Regions from separate parts of the Bradyrhizobium sp. 159 genome, predicted to be linked through region 2. Evidence: riboswitches for the same ligand, from Rfam matches in the RefSeq annotation. Region 2 holds a riboswitch; the other holds the start of a gene.
The links. Region 2 has a riboswitch for S-adenosylmethionine ahead of IVA96_RS19010 (O-succinylhomoserine sulfhydrylase). Riboswitches for the same ligand answer to the same signal wherever they lie in the genome.
Positions count from the first base shown of each region.

Region 1: another riboswitch for S-adenosylmethionine. It lies ahead of IVA96_RS13650 (homoserine O-acetyltransferase); the one in region 2 lies ahead of IVA96_RS19010 (O-succinylhomoserine sulfhydrylase).

Region 1 is NZ_JADPKE010000051.1:26,969-32,307, reverse strand. Features, by position in the region: gene IVA96_RS13665 (prephenate/arogenate dehydrogenase family protein) at 1-758, opposite strand, end outside; gene hisC (histidinol-phosphate transaminase) at 755-1,852, opposite strand; gene IVA96_RS13655 (chorismate mutase) at 1,886-2,734, opposite strand; SAM riboswitch at 2,940-3,019, shown strand; gene IVA96_RS13650 (homoserine O-acetyltransferase) at 3,110-4,312, shown strand; gene metW (methionine biosynthesis protein MetW) at 4,314-4,976, shown strand; gene IVA96_RS13640 (alpha/beta hydrolase) at 5,224-5,339, opposite strand, start outside.
Region 2 is NZ_JADPKE010000068.1:42,190-47,528, reverse strand. Features, by position in the region: gene IVA96_RS19020 (SGNH/GDSL hydrolase family protein) at 1-63, shown strand, start outside; gene IVA96_RS19015 (SGNH/GDSL hydrolase family protein) at 76-1,059, shown strand; gene IVA96_RS19010 (O-succinylhomoserine sulfhydrylase) at 1,233-2,420, opposite strand; SAM riboswitch at 2,495-2,574, opposite strand; gene IVA96_RS19005 (2'-deoxycytidine 5'-triphosphate deaminase) at 2,685-3,791, shown strand; gene IVA96_RS19000 (PAS domain S-box protein) at 3,973-4,386, shown strand; gene IVA96_RS18995 (hypothetical protein) at 4,489-5,339, shown strand, end outside.

The DNA of each region.
Region 1 (5,339 bases), on a different contig from region 2:
AGCATCTCCAGCACGGCCTCCTTGTTGGCGAGGAAGACGTCGCGCCACATCGTCGGGTCGGAGGCCGCGATGCGGGTGAAATCGCGAAAGCCGCCGGCGGAGAATTTGATCACCTCGGATTCCGTCACCTGCGCCAGCTCGTCGGCGGTACCGACGATGGTGTAGGCGATCAGATGCGGCAAATGGCTGGTGATCGCGAGCACGAGATCATGATGATCCGGCGTCATGATTTCGACCTTGGCGCCCATTGCCGCCCAGAACGCGCGCAGGCGATCGGTGGCAGCAGCATCGACGCCTTCCGGTGGCGTGAGGATGCACCAGCGGTTGATGAAGAGCTCGGCGAAGCCCGAATCCGGACCCGAATGCTCGGTGCCCGCGACCGGATGCGCCGGCACGAAATGAACGCCCTGCGGCAGATGCGGGGCCATGTCCCTGACCACCGCGCCCTTGACCGAGCCGACATCGGAGATGATCGCACCCGGCTTGAGATGCGCGGCGATCTCCCGCGCGACCTCGCCACAGGCGCCGACGGGAATGCAGAGGATGACGAGATCGGCATCCTTCACCGCTTCCGCGTTGGTCGCCACGACGTGGTCGACGATGCCGAGCTCGGCGACCCGCGCGCGCGTCTTTTCCGAGCGCGCGGTGGTGACGATCTCACCCGCCAAGCCCTGGAGCTTCGCAGCGCGCGCGATCGAGCCGCCGATCAGGCCGAAGCCGATCAGCGCGACGCGCTGGAAGTGCGCCTGCGCGCTCATTTGCCGCCCATGAAGTCGCGCAAGGCCTCAACCACGAGGCGGTTGGCCTCCTCGGTGCCGATGGTCATGCGCAGCGCATGCGGCAGGCCGTAATTCTTCAGCGCGCGCAACACCAGGCCCCGCTTGGTGAGGAAGGCGTCGGCATCATCCGCGGTCTGGCCCTTGTCGGTCGGGAAGTGGATCAGCACGAAATTGGCGACGCTCGGCGTCACCTTCAGCCCGAGCTTGCCGATCTCCTCGGTCAGCCGGTTGCGCCAGGTCTCGGTGAACTGCTTCGACATCGCCTGGTGCGCGGTGTCCTCGATCGCGGCGACCGCGGCATACATCGCCGGCGTCGACACGTTGAAGGGACCGCGGATGCGGTTGACTGCGTCGATGATGTGCTCGGGGCCGAACATCCAGCCGATGCGCAGCGCCGCAAGTCCGTGGATCTTGGAGAAGGTGTGCGTCACCACCGTGTTCTCGGTGGTGGCGACGAGCTCGATTCCCATCTCGTAATCGTTGCGCGAGACGTAGTCGCAATAGGCGGCGTCCAGCACCAGCAGCACCTGCGACGGCAGTCCGGCGCGCAGGCGCTTGACCTCGTCGAACGGCAGATAGGTGCCGGTCGGGTTGTTGGGATTGGCGAGCCAGACCAGCTTTGTCCGCGGTGTCACGGCGTTGAGGATGGCGTCGACGTCGGCGGTGAAGTTGGTTTCGGGCGCCACCACGTTCTTGGCCCCGTTCGCCATCGTCGCGATCGGGTAGACCAGGAAGCCGTGGGTGGTCGAGATCGCCTCGTCGCCCTGGCTGAGATAAGTGTGCGCGAGCAGATTGAGGATCTCATCGGAGCCGGCGCCGCAGATGATGCGGTTGGGGTCGAGACCGAAGCTGCGGCCGATCGCTTCGCGCAGCACGCGCGAGGTGCCTTCCGGATAATCCTCCAGATGATCCGCCACTCGCTTGAACGCCTCGATCGCCTTCGGCGAGGGCCCGAACGGCGTCTCGTTGGCCGAGAGCTTGAACACCTTGCGGCCCGGCTCCGGCACCGGGCTCTTGCCGGGCGTGTAGGGCGCAATATCGAGAATGCCGGGATTCGGCACGGGGCGGGACATCTTCAACTCCGGATTGGCGGGACGGCTCGCGACTTACGATTTCGGCCCTGTCGGGGGCACCGTATAGCGCGTTGCGTGGCTGCCGACGAGGGCCGTGGAGCGCACCGAGGCCCCTGCCTCGATCAGGGCAGCCCTGATCTTGTCGATGCTGGTCGCGCTCGTGACCGAAACCAGCAGGGCGGCGCCGTCGAAGGCAGTATCGGGCACCGCCACGATTTCGGCAAGCGGCGACAGGGCGCGCGCGACCTCGGCGTTCCAGCCGGAGACGCGCACGCTGAAGGTCTCGACCTCAGTCACCAGCGCGCTGTCGGCGACGCGCGAGATCGCGAACACCGGCAGTGCAGCCGGATGGTCGGCGCGCTCGACGAACGGCATCCGCGCGATGATCTTGGGCGCGCCGTCGGCTTCCAGCTCCAGCCACCACGGCGTGCGGCTCGAGGTCGCCGAGACCAGCGCCAGGTCGCCCTTGGATTTCGCCACCGCCTCGACTGCGGCCTGCGCGCTGAAATGCGCGACGTAGGGCACGGTGAAGCCGAAGTGGAAGCGCGCGGAATCGCGCATCGCCGGCTCGCTCACCGAGATGTCGGCATGCACGGAGAACGGCGCCTGCACATAGGTGAAGGTCGAGATGATGACGCGCCAGATGCTCTCGACCGTGTCGAGCGGCAGGATGCCGCGATGACGCTGGACGAGGTCGCGCATCATGGCGGCCTCGCGCGCCGGCCGGAATGCGGAGCCGACCTCTTGGGTCTGCTTCACCTGGATCAGGCGGTGGATGATGTCGCCGCGCTGCATCAGGAGGCGATGCATGCCCTCGTCGATCGCGTCGATCTCCTTGCGCAATTCCTGAAGCGATGGCGGCGCGGGCGGACGTTGGGACATGACTGACAACGGCTGTTCAGAGGCGTTCCAATGCGGATCGGTCAGTGCCGTCACCGCTGCGGTCGATGTCCTGATTAGGCAGGATAGGCCGCGAAAGCAAAGAGAAATGCGAGGAGAAGCTGGGCCTTTTCAGGCGACGTATCAGGGACGAATTGGGTTAATCCGGACCGCGGCTTGACGAAGACCGCTCCAGACAGTAAGTTTTTGCCTGTTCCGTGGTCATTTGAGCCGGCCGGCTTGCAGCCACGTTAAAAAACTCGCTAAACAGGCCGGGGACGCTTCCGATCCCGGCCGAACCTATCGTTCAGGCCGGGTTTTTCATGGCCTGATGTCACTGCGGTCGTAAGTCTGATCGCAAACGAGGTCGATGCTCAGATGGGTAGCGTCAAGTCGATTCCGAGTCCCGCGATCAGCGCCGACGATCGATCGCACGAGGTAGATCATCCGAGTTCGCAGGTTATGCATTTCGGCGCCGATCAGCCGCTGCGGCTCGATTGCGGCATCGATCTCTCCCCGTTCCAGATCGCCTACCAGACCTATGGCGAGCTGAACGCCGATCGCTCCAACGCCATTCTGGTTTGCCATGCGCTGACCGGCGACCAGCATGTCGCCAACGTGCATCCGGTCACCGGCAAGCCCGGCTGGTGGGAGACGCTGGTCGGCCCCGGCCGTCCGCTTGATCCTCAACACTACTTCATCATCTGCTCCAACGTGATCGGCGGCTGCATGGGCTCGACCGGGCCGGCTTCGATCAATCCCGCGACGGGCAAGGTCTGGGGTCTCGATTTCCCCGTCATCACCATTCCCGACATGGTACGCGCGCAGGCGATGCTGATCGACCGGCTCGGCATCGACACGCTGTTCGCGGTGGTGGGCGGCTCGATGGGAGGCATGCAGGTGCTGCAATGGACCGCGGCCTATCCTGCCCGCGTGTACTCCGCGCTGGCGATCGCGTGCTCGACGCGGCACTCGGCGCAGAACATCGCCTTCCACGAGCTCGGCCGCCAGGCCGTGATGGCCGATCCCGATTGGCGCAATGGCGGCTATGCCGACCATGGTATCCACCCGCATCGCGGCCTCGCGGTGGCACGGATGGCGGCGCACATCACCTATCTCTCAGACGCTGCGCTGCACCGGAAATTCGGCCGCCGCATGCAGGACCGTGAGCTGCCGACCTTTTCGTTCGACGCCGACTTTCAGGTCGAGTCCTATTTGCGCTATCAGGGCTCGTCCTTCGTCGAGCGCTTCGATGCCAATTCCTATCTCTATCTGACGCGCGCGATGGATTATTTCGACATCGCCGCCGATCATGGTGGCGTGCTGGCAAAGGCGTTCGTGGGCATCAAGACCCGCTTCTGCGTGGTCTCCTTCACCAGCGACTGGCTGTTCCCGACATCGGAATCGCGCGCGCTGGTGCACGCGCTGAATGCATCAAGCGCTCGGGTGTCGTTCGCCGAAATCGAGACCGATCGCGGCCACGACGCCTTCCTGCTCGACGTCCCCGAATTCTTCGACATCTCGCGGGCCTTCCTGCAATCCGCGGGCAAGGCCCGCGGTCTCAACGGCAAAGGTGGCTAAGATGTCGGTACAGGAGGTGCTGCCGCTGAACGGCGTTGCGACGGGGCCGTCCGGTCAGTTTCGCGCCGATCATCTGCTCGTTGCCGAGATGGTCAAGCCGGGCTCGAAGGTGCTCGACGTCGGCTGCGGCGAGGGCGATCTGCTCCAGCTGCTGGAAACGCGTGGGATCGACGGCCGCGGCATCGAGCTGTCGCGCGAGGGCGTCAACCGCTGCGTCGCCAAGGGGCTCGCGGTGGTGCAGGGCGATGCCGATACCGACCTCGTCAACTATCCCGACGACGCCTTCGATTACGTGATCCTGTCGCAGACGCTGCAGGCGACGCGGCAGCCGCGGGTGGTGCTGGAGAACCTGCTGCGCATCGGCCGCCGCGCCATCGTGTCGTTTCCGAATTTCGGCTTCTGGAAGATGCGGCTCCAGCTCCTGATCGGCGGTCACATGCCGCGTACGGAGAATCTGCCGGCAACCTGGTACGACACCGCCAACATCCACTTCTGCACCATCAAGGATTTTGTCGAGCTCTGCGACCAGATCAACGTCAAGATGGAGCGCTCGGTCGCGCTCGACCTCTACGGCCGCCCGGTGCCGCTGAACCTGCCATGGTGGGTGTGGAACATGTTCGGCGAGCAGGGCGTGTTTCTGCTGAGCAGGGGCGGGGGCAAATAGTTTCTCGTCATTCGAGATTTGGGCGAGCCCCATCAACGCGCTCAACTGTCATCGCCCGGCTTGCCGCCTTCGCCAAGGCTTCGGCGGGCCGAGCACTCCTGTGGGCCTCGGCGTAGCCTTGGCGGAGCCGGGACCGGGGCGATCCGGTGCGCCGAGACGGGAGTAATTAAACGATAGGCCGCGGCGTACTGGATTCTCCGCCTTCGCGGGGGATGACAGCGCGCCCGCATTGGCTTTCGTCAATACGCTAATGCGCTGCCACCGACCTCGGATCGCGCACCGGCCAGCGGCCCGCTTCCACCAGCGTGACGAACCGCTCCACGCTCTCGTTGAATAGCGCGGGCTCTTCGAGGTTGAGGACGT
Region 2 (5,339 bases):
CGGGCGTTGGCACAGTTCGTGATTGATGCTGCCCATCTGGAGCCGGCCCAGCAGCAAAATTGAGGTCTAGCGTTAATGAGTTCTCTCCGCCCTTTTTGCCTGACGTCATGGCTGGCGCCCGCGGCGGCGGCGCTGCTGCTGCTGATGCCCGCTTCGCAGCCGCGCGCGCAGACGCAAGCCGCTCAGGCGACGCCCGCGCAGCCGGCTGATTCCGCTGCCGCACCGCCCTCCCAGACCACCGTCGCCGCGACGTCCCCCGAGCAGCGCGGCGTCACGGCGCGCGCCATCGACAAGGTGAAGGAAGTCGCAAAGTCCGCCGGCGACATCTTCAGCCGCGTGCCCTGCCTGCCGCCGAAGGGCGGCTCGAAGGCGATGGGCTCGCTGCCGCGTGTCGCAAGCAAGCTCGTCGCCGGCCAGCCCGTCGTCATCGTCGCGTTCGGCTCGTCGTCCACCGCAGGATTCGGTGCGAGCTCGCCGGAGTTCAGTTATCCGAACCGTCTCGCCGCACAGCTGCGCCGGCACTATCCGACCGCTGACATCACCGTCATCAATGCCGGCGTCGGTGGCGAGGATGCGCCCGAGATGATGAAGCGCCTCCAGACGCAGGTCATCGACGTGCATCCGGATCTCGTGATCTGGCAGGTCGGCACCAACGCCGTGCTGCGCAATCTCGATCCCGCCGATACCGCAAAACTGGTCGAGGACGGCATCAGCCGCATCCAGGCCGCCGGTGGCGCCGACATCGTGCTGGTCGATCCGCAATATTCGCCGGCGGTCAACCAGCGCGCCGAGAGCGCCGGCAAGATGGTGAAGCTGCTCGGCAACGTCGCCGAGCTCCGTCACGTTGGCATCTTCCCGCGCTTCGAGGTGATGCGCGACTGGCACGAGAAGCAGGCGATCCCGGTCGAGAGTTTCGTTATCGCCGACGGCCTGCACATGAACGATTGGGGCTACGCATGCTTCGCCCAACTCCTCGCCGATGACATCATCCGCTCCGTCGGCCAGATCAAGCTCGGTGTGAACGTGCCCGCGGATGTGCGCACGTATCGGCCGATGTAGGTTGCTTCACCCTCCCCTGGGAGGGGGAGGGTCGATCGCGCACAGGCGAGCGGGGTGGGTGATCTCTCCGCTCGGGCAGCGTTGGATGCGGAAAGACCGTCACCCCACCCCGTCTCACATTTCGCTGCGCTCCATGTGAGCCGACCCTCCCCCTCCAGGGGAGGGTAAGAAGATCACGCCTTCTCCAGCGCCGCCGTCAGATCCTCGATCAGATCTTCCGCATGCTCGAGCCCGGCGGAGAAGCGGATGAAGCCTTCGCTGATGCCGAGCGCGGCGCGGTCTTCGGGCTTCAGACGCTGATGCGTCGTAGTGGCCGGATGCGTGACGAGGCTCTTGGCGTCGCCGAGATTGTTGGAGATCTTCGCCAGCTTCAACTCATTGAGCACGCGGAACGCCGCCTGCTTGCCGCCCTTCACCTCGAAGCCGACCAGCGTCGAGCCGCCACGCATCTGCTTCTTCACCAGCGCGGCCTGAGGATGATCGGCGCGGCCGGGATAGACCAGCCGCGAGATCTTGGGATGGCTCGCCAGCACCTCGGCAATGCGCGCTGCGGTGTCGGTCTGCGCGCGCACGCGCACGCCCAGCGTTTCCAGGCCCTTGAGCAGGACCCAGGCGTTGAACGGCGAGATCGACGGGCCGGTCTGGCGCATGAAATTGTGGATGTGCTCGGCGATGAAGGCTTCCGAGGACAGGATGATGCCACCGAGACAGCGGCCCTGGCCGTCGATATGCTTGGTCGCGGAATAGACCACGACGTCGGCCCCGAGCGCGAGCGGGCTCTGCCAGATCGGGGTTGCGAACACGTTGTCGACGACCAGTCGCGCGCCGCCCTTGTGCGCGATCTCGGCGATCGAGGGAATGTCGAGCACATCTAACGTCGGATTGGTCGGGCTCTCCAGGAAGAACGTCTTGGTGTTCGGCTTGAGAGCGCGCTGCCATTGGTCGAGGTCGAGGCCGTCGACCAGCGTGGTCTCGATACCGTAGCGCGGCAGCAGATCCTGCACCACATAGAGGCACGAGCCGAACAGCGCGCGCGACGCCACCACATGATCGCCCGCCTTCAGGGGCGCCAGGATCGCAGTCGTCACCGCGGCCATGCCGGTGGCCGCCGAGCGAGCGGCTTCGGCGCCTTCGAGCTCGATCATGCGGCGCTCGAACATCGCGATGGTCGGATTGGAATAGCGCGAATAGATGAAGCCGGGGTCCTCGCCCTTGAACCGCGCCTCGCACTCCTCGGCGCTGTTGTAGACGTACCCTTGCGTCAGGAACAGCGCCTCCGACGTCTCGCCATATTGCGAGCGCAGGGTGCCGGAATGGACCAGGCGGGTTTCGGGACGGTAAGTGGCAGGCGACTTCGTCATAGGACCTCCGACATGACCATTCGAGCAAAAAATGGTCACAAAAAAACCGGCCTGGATATCTCCACGGGCCGGGATCACAGAGGTCCCCGGCCTGTTTAGCGACTTATTTAACGTGGCTGCAAGCCGGCCGGCTCAAATCACCACGGGATAAGTGATGCTCATATTCCGCAATGCCCTTTCCGTCAAGGCGTCCATCGGATAGCCGTAAAAGGCTAGTATTTCCCGTATCTCGGGATGCGTTTGCCCCTTGATGAGGACCCCCGGTTGACGTTCACGGTCGCTGCCGACGCCAATGGTATCCTGCCTGACCGCATGATTGCGGCGATGGCAGAGGCGGGGCTGATCCTGCCCGCCTACGACTTCGTCGAAAGCCAAATCCAGCCGGCGAGCCTCGATCTGCGCCTCGGCGACATCGCCTATCGCGTCCGCGCCAGCTTCCTGCCCGGTCCCGGCGCCACCGTCGCCGAGCGCATCGACGAATTGAAGCTGCACGAGTTCAGCCTTGCCGACGGCGCGGTGCTCGAGACCAACTGCGTCTACATCGTGCCGCTGCTGGAGAGCCTCGCGCTGCCGCCGGAGATCGTCGCGGCCGCGAATCCCAAGAGCTCGACCGGCCGGCTCGACGTCTTCACCCGCGTGATCGCCGACGGGACCCGCCGCTTCGACATGATCGGCGCCGGTTATCACGGCCCGCTCTATGCCGAGATCAGCCCGAAGACGTTTCCGGTGCTGGTGCGCGAGGGCTCGCGCCTGTCCCAGGTACGCTTCCGCACCGGTGACGCCATCCTCAATGCCGACGAGCTCGATGGCTTGCATGCGACCGAGCGCCTCGTCGACATCGACGATGCAGATCTGTCCGGCGGCGTCGCTGTCTCGGTTGACCTCTCCGGCGAGAAGGCCAACGGCTTCGTCGGTTACCGCGCCAAGCGCCACACCGGCGTCGTCGACGTCGACCGCCGCTCGGGCTATGCGGTGGAAGATTTTTGGGAGCCGATGTCGGCCCGTCCCGACGGCAGCCTGATCCTCGATCCCGGCGAGTTCTACATCCTGGCCTCGAAAGAGGCCGTGCAGGTCCCGCCCGATTACGCCGCGGAGATGGTGCCCTTCGATCCCTTGGTCGGCGAATTCCGCGTGCATTATGCCGGTTTCTTCGATCCCGGCTTCGGCTATGCCGGTGCCGGCGGGCAAGGCGCGCGCGCCGTGCTGGAGGTGCGCTCGCGCGAGGTGCCCTTCATCCTCGAGCATGGCCAGATCGTCGGCCGCCTCGTCTACGAGAAGATGCTGGCGCGTCCCGATGCGATGTACGGCCAGCGCATCGGCTCGAACTACCAGGCGCAGGGGCTGAAACTGAGCAAGCATTTCCGGGTGTAGTGTTAGCCCCACGCTCCGCTGTCATGCCCCGGCTTGGCCGGGGCATCCAGTACTCTGCGGCGATAGTTCGTTGCAAAAAACTTCCGCAGCGGAGTACTGGATCGCCCGATCAAGTCGGGTGACGACACCGAGTATGTGTCAGGATGCGGGCCCAAATCCGGGCTACATGCGAGGTGGTGTCATGACCAATCCATCCCAACTCGACGCGAGAATCATCGACGACGTCGCGGACGCGCTGATCTATTCGGATCGCTCCGGCACGATCACGCGCTGGAATCGAGCATCGGCCGCCTTGTTCGGTTTCTCCGCCGGGGAGGCGCTCGGCCAGAACCTCGATCTGATCATTCCCGAGCATCTGCGCGCCGCGCACTGGAAAGGCTTCGAGGCTGCGCTGGCCAGCGGCACGATGAAGCTTGCAGGCAAGCCGACGCTGACACGCGCGCTGCACAAGAGCGGGCGCAAGCTCTACATTGAGATGACCTTTGCGCTGGTACAGGATGCCGGCGGAGCCGTGCTCGGATCGGTCGCGATGGCGCGCGACGTGACGGAGCGCATCGAGCGCGAACGCGCGGCCAAGGCTGCGCAAAATTCGTGATGCGGAATTGACGGGCCGTCGTGCAGGGCGTCTGCATGCGTGCCATGTTGCCTGTCACCGGGTGCAGTGACACATTCGACAAAACAAGGATCGGGAGCGAACATGACCGCCGCATCAGACACAGCGCAGCAAGCCCAATGGAAACGCTGGCGCGCGGTCGCCGATCTCTATCACGCCTACTTCACCGGCCTGATCCTCACCGTGGTCACGCGGCGCGGCACGGCGGATGCCGCTGAATTCGTCTTCCGCGTGTTCCGCCGCCAGCAGCAGGAGCGCTTCCTGCCGGGGCTGGAAAAGCTCGGCCTCCGTCATCTGCCGCCGGCGGTGGCTGCCGCGCAATACCACTATCTCTCCAACTGGATCGGCGGTGTGCACGTCGAATACATGTATGAGAGCGACACCAAGGCCTGGATCCGCTACCCGCCGCCGCGCTGGATCTGGAGGGGCACCGCAATCTGCGGCGTGCCGGGCGAAATCAGCTGCGCGATGCTGCGTGGTTGGCACGCCAACAACGGCGTAGCCCTCGGCGATCTCCGCCTCGGCTTCGTCTGCACCAAGCAGAGCGTCGACGGCCAGGATGGGCTCGAAGGCTATTATCATCAATACGATCATCCGCTCGATCTCGACCAGCGCCTGGTGTTCGCGCGGCATCTGGAGGCCCCTACGTTCGATGCGAAGACCGCGCCGGCTTTGCCGGTGGCGAGCTGGCCGAAACCGCGGCTCGAAAAAGCCTATCGCAACTACGCAATGGAATATGTCCGCACCGCCGCGCCCGTGATCGTGCAGCTGTTCGGCCCCGAGGACGCCGGCTATCTCCTGCATCTCACCGGCAAGCTGATCGGCATGCAATATTTCGACGAGGTCGCGGCGGCGCTGGCGATGAGCCGCGGCGGTGCGGGCGAATTCGCATCGTTCCTGAGCGCGCTGTTTGCCGCGCAGGACGATGCGGCCGA